2 regions of the Pseudarthrobacter sp. O4 genome follow, and region 2 is predicted to be linked to the other one. Evidence: predicted binding sites of a transcription regulator. Region 2 holds the regulator's gene; the other holds the start of a gene.
The links. The regulator HrcA, encoded in region 2, represses chaperone genes, less so after heat shock. The targets are predictions, from matches to a motif close to TTNGCACTCGNNNNNNNCGAGTGCNAA.

Region 1 (3,403 bases), 910 kb from region 2:
AGGCCGCGTTGCGGAGGGCCGCCCGCGTCACCTTCACGGGGTCGATCACGCCGGCCGCGATCAGGTCTTCGTATTCGCCGGTCTTGGCGTTGAAGCCCTGGTTGTCGGCGGATTCGGCCACCTTGGCGACGACGACGTAGCCGTCGAAGCCGGCGTTCTGGGCGATCCAGCGCAGCGGCTGGGTCAGTGCCCGGCGGACGATGCCGACAGCTGCTGCCGCGTCACCTTCGAGAGCCTGGACGGCCGGGTCCTCGTCGAGCGCCTTGAGGGCGTGGATGAGGGCGGCGCCGCCGCCGGCCACGATGCCTTCTTCGAGGGCAGCGCGGGTCGAGGACACGGCGTCTTCGATGCGGTGCTTCTTTTCCTTCAGCTCGACCTCGGTGGCAGCGCCGACCTTGATCACGCCGATGCCGCCGGCCAGCTTGGCCAGGCGTTCCTGGAGCTTTTCCTTGTCCCAGTCCGAATCCGTGCGGGTCAGCTCGGCGCGCAGCTGGGAAACACGGGCTGCGACATCCTCGGCCGAACCGGCGCCGTCGACGATGGTGGTGTTGTCCTTCGTGACGGTGATGCGCCGGGCGGTACCCAGCACCTCGAGGCCTACAGTGTCCAGGCTGAGGCCCAGTTCCGGCGAGACAACCTGTGCACCCGTGAGGGTGGCGATGTCCTGCAGCATGGCCTTGCGGCGGTCACCGAAGCCCGGAGCCTTGACGGCAACGACGTTCAGGGTGCCGCGGATGCGGTTGACGATCAGCGTGGAGAGGGCCTCGCCGTCGACGTCTTCGGCAATGATGAAGAGCGGCTTGGAGCTCTGCAGCGCCTTTTCCAGCAGCGGCAGGAAATCCTGCACGGAGGAGATCTTGCCCTGGTTGATCAGGATCAGGGCGTCTTCGAGGACGGCTTCCTGGCGTTCCGCGTCGGTGACGAAGTACGGGGACAGGTAGCCCTTGTCGAACTGCATGCCCTCGGTGAGGACCAGTTCGGTCTGCGTGGTGGAGGATTCCTCGATGGTGATCACACCATCCTTGCCGACCTTGCCGAATGCCTCGGCCAGGAGCTCGCCGACCTCGTCGCTCTGGGCGGAGATGGAGGCGACGTTGGCGACCTGGGTGCCTTCGACCGGGCGGGCGTTCTCGAGCAGGCGGGCGGCGACAGCCTCAACAGAGACCTCGATGCCGCGCTTGATCTGGCCCGGTGCGGCGCCTGCCGCAACGTTGCGGAGGCCTTCCTTGACGAGGGCCTGTGCCAGCACCGTGGCGGTGGTGGTGCCGTCACCGGCAACGTCGTTGGTCTTGGTGGCGACCTCCTTGGCGAGCTGCGCGCCAAGGTTCTCGAACGGGTCGTCCAGCTCGACTTCACGGGCGATGGTGACGCCATCGTTGGTGATCGTGGGGGCGCCCCACTTCTTGTCCAGCACGACGTTGCGGCCGCGCGGGCCAAGCGTCACCTTGACCGTGTTGGCGAGCTTATCGATGCCGGCTTCAAGCGACCGGCGGGCAGCGTCGTTAAACGCAAGCTGCTTTGCCATGGTTTTGTCCTTTCAAGACAGAACCCCGCGCAACTGACCCGTCTGAGAAGGATCGGCGGCGCGGGGGTCCAAGAGAGTTACTTTACGACGATCGCCAGAACGTCGCGGGCGGACAGCACGAGGTACTCGGTGCCGCCGGTCTTGACTTCAGTTCCGCCGTACTTGGAGTAGATGACAACATCGCCGGTGGCGACGTCGATCGGAACGCGGTTGCCGTTGTCGTCGAAGCGGCCGGGGCCTACTGCAACAACTTCGCCTTCCTGCGGCTTTTCCTGCGCGGAGTCCGGGATAACCAGGCCGGAGGCCGTGGTCTGCTCGGCTTCGAGCGGGCGGACAACAATACGATCCTCAAGAGGCTTAATAGAGACCGACAAGGACCTCTCCTATTCGTCAGCAAATTCATGGACTTTAAAGCTGTGGTGCCAAGGCGTGCAAACCGTCGTCGCGGTGCCGGCAGCAGCCTGGCTGTGAAGCTTCAGTTGTTAGCACCCTCCTAGGGAGAGTGCTAACAACGACTCTATGTAAATGGTTAGCACTCGGTCAAGGCGAGTGCCAGAAGTTCATCCGGGGTGAACGCCCGGGGCGGCCGGGATGCAGGCTGTCGGCTGCCGGTGCGAACGCCGGCGGGCGGCAGGATTACTGTCCCCCGAGGTCCTCGAAGTCCACTTCCTCGCCGTCGTCCGCCTCGTCGTTCCGGCCCGGTTCATTCCGCTGGCGGTACAGCAGGAATCCGCCCGCGGCGGCGAGTGCGAGGCCGATAACCAGGAAGATGGTGCCGCCGACCTTGGCGGCAGCGTAGCTCTCACGGATTGACCGGGCTTCGTCGGTGGCGTCCGTGACGTCCTTGCCGCCGACTGAATAGACGGTCGCGTTGAAGGAGTCCAGGAAGAAGATGATGACCAGGAGGGCCACGCAGACGACGGCGATGACGCCGCCGGCAATCAGCGCCGGCCTGGCGTACCGGGCAACGCCGTGTCCGGCAAGATGCTGACGGCCCGGGCGGCCCTCTTCGGCGTCCCGCCGGGCGGCGTCCGGGTCCGTGTAGGCGTCTTGGGTCCCGTTGTCTTCCGTACCGCTGTCGTCCATGCCGTCCAGCCTAGCGGGCGCATCGGGGCACCGGCGCCTGAACTAGGCTTGATTCCATGGCTGACGCACCGCAGGACCAGATCGCCCCGCTCCTCAACCCCGAGGGCTGGGAGCTGCTGGCATCGCTGGGGCCGTACGAGGAGGATGAGGCTTTCCGGCTCAACGCCTCGCTCCGGAAGTCCGGCCACTCCCCCGAACTCGTTTCGGCGGTGCTCACCCAGTCCCGGCTCCGGACCAGGGCCGAGGCCAAGTTCGGCGAATTTGCCCGGCAGATGATCTTCACGCAGGCGGGGCTGGAGCAGGCAACCCGACTCACCGTGGCGGCCCGGCACGCGCAGCGCTTCGCGGAGGCCGGCATCCGGCACGTAGCGGACCTGGGCTGCGGCCTGGGCGCCGACTCGATGGCACTGGCGTCCCTGGACATCCAGGTCACCGCGGTGGAGATGGATGAGACCACGGCCGCATGCGCCACCATGAACCTGATCCCCTTCCGGAACGCCACCGTGGTCCACTCCGATGCCATGGCGGTGCCGCTCGAGGGAATCGACGGCGTCTGGCTGGATCCCGCCCGCCGCACCACCTCCACCTCGGGGACCAAGCGGCTCTGGGACCCGGAGGACTTCTCCCCGCCGCTGTCCTTCGCCGAGTCCCTGGCCGACTCCGGGCGCGCCGTCGGTGTGAAGATGGGCCCCGGCATGCCGCACGACTCGGTCCCAGCAGCTTGTGAGGCGCAATGGGTCTCGGCCGGCGGCGACGTCACCGAGGTGGCGCTGTGGTTCAACGCCGTGCGGC
Region 2 (3,403 bases):
GCCTGACGCCCAGCCGGCTGGGATGCCCCTACTTGATCCAGCGCAGGTTGAACTCATAGCGGTGCGGCTGGCCACGGTTGACATGGATGCCTGCGGCGACAGAGAAGCACGTGACGGCAATCCAGATCACGGTGGCGAGCACGGCGAACAGGTTTCCCACCACCGGCACAAAGACCAACAGGTTCGCGACCACAGCGGCGATCGTCGGGGGCAGCGTGAAGTTGAGGGCTTCCTTGGACTCCTGCGCCGTGAACGGGCCGCGGTCCTTGAAGATCAGGTAGATCAGCAACGAAGGAACGCAGCCGAGGATGCCGCCAAAATGCGCCAGCGTGGCCCACTGCCGGTCCTCGCTGGCCGTCAGGGGCAGCGCATTGGCGGGAACGCCATGATACGGGGGCTGGCCATGGCCGGCCTGATTGCCCGTGTGTTCGCGTGCGTCTTCTGCCACGGTTTAGTCCTTCGGATTGCTGTGATGCGTTGTTGCTGGAAGTTGTTACCAGTAGTGCCGGAGCCGCGCAGGGTGCGCAGCCGCCGATCCAAGAATACTTGCTCGGACGCCGAATCGAGGATCGGGCCCTCAGGGAACCGTGAGGAAATCGATGACCTCTTCCACGCGGCCCAGCAGTGAAGCTTCCAGATCGGCGTAGTTGCGGACGGCGCCGAGGAGCTTCTGCCAGCCCAGGCCGATATCCTCCTTGGTGCTGTGCGGCCAGCCGAAGGCCATCAGGATGCCGGTCTTCCAGTCCACGCCCCGGGGGATGACCGGCCACGTCTCGATGCCCAGGACCGAGGGACGGATGGCCTGCCACACGTCCACGTACGGATGCCCGACAATCAGCACGTTCCCAGCCGCGCCGGGGGAGGCCATCACGGCGTCGGCGATCCTGGACTCCTTGGACTCCGGCACCAGGTGGTCCACCAGGACGCCGAGGCGGCGTCCTGGGCCGGGCCGGAACGCGGCGACGGCGGCCGAGAGGTCATCGATGCCGTGCAGCGGCTCGACGACGATGCCCTCCACCCGGAGATCGTCACCCCAGACCTTCTCCACCAGCTCGGCGTCGTGCTTGCCTTCCACCCAGATCCGGCTGGCCTTGGCCACCTGCGCGCGCTGGCCCTCGACCCGGATCGAGCCGGACGCGGTGCGGCTGGCTCCCGCCGGTGCAAGGGCGGGCCGCGGGGCCGGCGGCATCAGCCGGATCGGCTGGCCCGCCAGGAGGAAGCCGAAGCCGAGCCGGAAGGACCTCGACTTGCCGCGGCGGTCCTCCAGGGCCACCACATGCATCCCGCCGGACTTCTCCACTCGGGTGACGGCCCCCACCCAGCCGGACTGTACGTCCTCGAGCACCATTCCGCGTTCCACGGGGACTTCGGGCAGCTGGGGCTTGGCGGGGGCGGACAGGTCCTGCGGGCCCCAGTTCTGGTATGACATCTGTTCACACTGCTTTGCGCTCGGAATGATACGGCGGGCTGTGCCCGAAAACACCAGCCCCGGGAACGACGCCTGGAGCGAATCCAATGCTAACAACGCGGCGACTCATATTAGACTGGTTAGCACTTAGGCATGTCGAGTGCTAGCCACGCCCAGTGCGGACCGCCTGCCCGGCGCGGCCGGAGGGGCGGCACCGGATGCGGGACAGTCGATTGGAGGTGGGGCGTGAGCGAACCACGCAAACTCGAAGTGCTGCGCGCCATCGTGGAGGACTACGTCCATTCGCGTGAACCCGTCGGCTCCAAAGCCCTCGTGGAACGGCACCATCTGGGCGTGTCCAGCGCCACCATCCGCAATGACATGGCCGCACTGGAAGATGAAGGCCTCATCACGGCGCCGCACACGAGCTCCGGAAGGATTCCCACGGACAAGGGCTACCGCCTGTTCGTGGACCAGATCTCCGCCGTCAAGCCGCTCTCCCCGGCGGAACGCCGGGCCATTCAGGCACTGCTGGAGGGGTCCGATGACCTCGACGACGTCCTGGACCGGACGGTGCGGCTCCTGTCGCAGCTCACCAACCAGGTCGCCGTCGTGCAGTATCCGCATCTGAGCCGGGCCAAGGTGCGGCATATCGAATTTGTCCTGCTGGCGCCCCGGAAGGTGCTGGCGGTCCTGATCGCGGACACCGGCAAGGTGGAGCAGCGGGTGATCGACGTCGTCCAGGACCTTCCGGAGGAGGCCGTCGCGGAACTGCGGTCGCGGTTCCTGGGCAGCCTCTCCGGGACGCCGCTGAACCTGCTGCCGCAGTCGCTGCAGGCCGTGGTCGTCAGCTGCCCGCCTGCGCGGCGCAGCGCCGCGCAGGCACTGGCCAGGGGGCTCGAAGCCCTCGCCGCAAGCAGCCGCGAAGAGCGCATGGTCATGGCCGGGACAGCCAACCTCGCCCGGTCCAACGTGGACTTCCCGCTGAGCATCGGTCCCGTGCTGGAAGCACTCGAAGAGCAGGTGGTCATGCTGCGCCTGCTCAGCGACATGGCGGCGGACCCGCGCGGAGTGACTGTCAGCATCGGCCGGGAGAACCCGTACGACGGGCTCGCGGAGGCGTCGGTGGTGGCTACCGGCTACGGCCCGGACGCCACGGCCAAGGTCGGTGTGCTCGGTCCCACCCGGATGGACTATCCGACCACCATGGCCGCCGTCCGTGCGGTGGCCCGCTACCTTTCCAGAATCCTCGGGCCCTGACCGCCCGGGCGGCAGGCCGCCGCGCCGCTGTTGACCAGACTTCATGCCCCTAACAGGCAGTACAACCAGGAAGAGATACGAACTTTGAGCAGCCACTACGACGTTCTTGGAGTCTCCCGCGAAGCAACGGGAGAAGAGATCAAGAAGGCCTACCGCAAGCTTGCGCGGACCCTGCACCCGGACGTCAACCCGGGCGATGACGCGTCAGACCGTTTCAAGGCCGTCACGCACGCCTACGAGGTGCTCTCCGACCCGCAGAAACGCCGGGTCTACGACACCACCGGCAATGAGAACGGCACCGACAACGGCTTCGGCGGCGGCAGCTACGCCGGCCAGGGCTTCGCGTTCCAGGACATCTTCGACACCTTCTTCGGCGCCGGCGGCCAGGCCGGTCCCGCGTCCCGGGTCCGCCGCGGCCAGGACGCCCTGATCAGCGTCCGGATCGAGCTCCGCGACGCCGTGTTCGGCGTGAACAAGAAGCTCGAGGTCGACACGGCCGTCACCTGCCCCACCTGTGAAGGCTCCTGCTGCCGGCCAGGCACCCGCCCGGAGCGCTGTGACATCTGCGGCGGCAGCGGCCAGGTCCAGCGCGCCGTCCGGTCCATCCTGGGCCAGGTCATGACCACGGCTCCCTGCGGCAGCTGCGAAGGCTTCGGCACAGTGATCAAGGATCCCTGCAACGAATGCGCCGGCCAGGGCCGGATCCGCAGCCGCCGGACCCTGACCGTCAAGGTC

Region 1: groES (co-chaperone GroES) is a predicted target of HrcA. The motif match lies at 2,055-2,081, and genes of this name have one in related genera.

The regions. Positions count from the first base shown of each region.
Region 1 covers NZ_CP189591.1:1,431,841-1,435,243, forward strand. The annotation lists gene groL (chaperonin GroEL) at 1-1,525, opposite strand, end outside; gene groES (co-chaperone GroES) at 1,603-1,899, opposite strand; gene ACQCSU_RS06465 (hypothetical protein) at 2,162-2,611, opposite strand; gene ACQCSU_RS06470 (THUMP-like domain-containing protein) at 2,668-3,403, shown strand, end outside.
Region 2 covers NZ_CP189591.1:523,191-526,593, reverse strand. The annotation lists gene ACQCSU_RS02395 (DUF4870 domain-containing protein) at 29-448, opposite strand; gene ACQCSU_RS02390 (DUF3097 domain-containing protein) at 578-1,429, opposite strand; gene hrcA (heat-inducible transcriptional repressor HrcA) at 1,655-2,668, shown strand; gene dnaJ (molecular chaperone DnaJ) at 2,753-3,403, shown strand, end outside.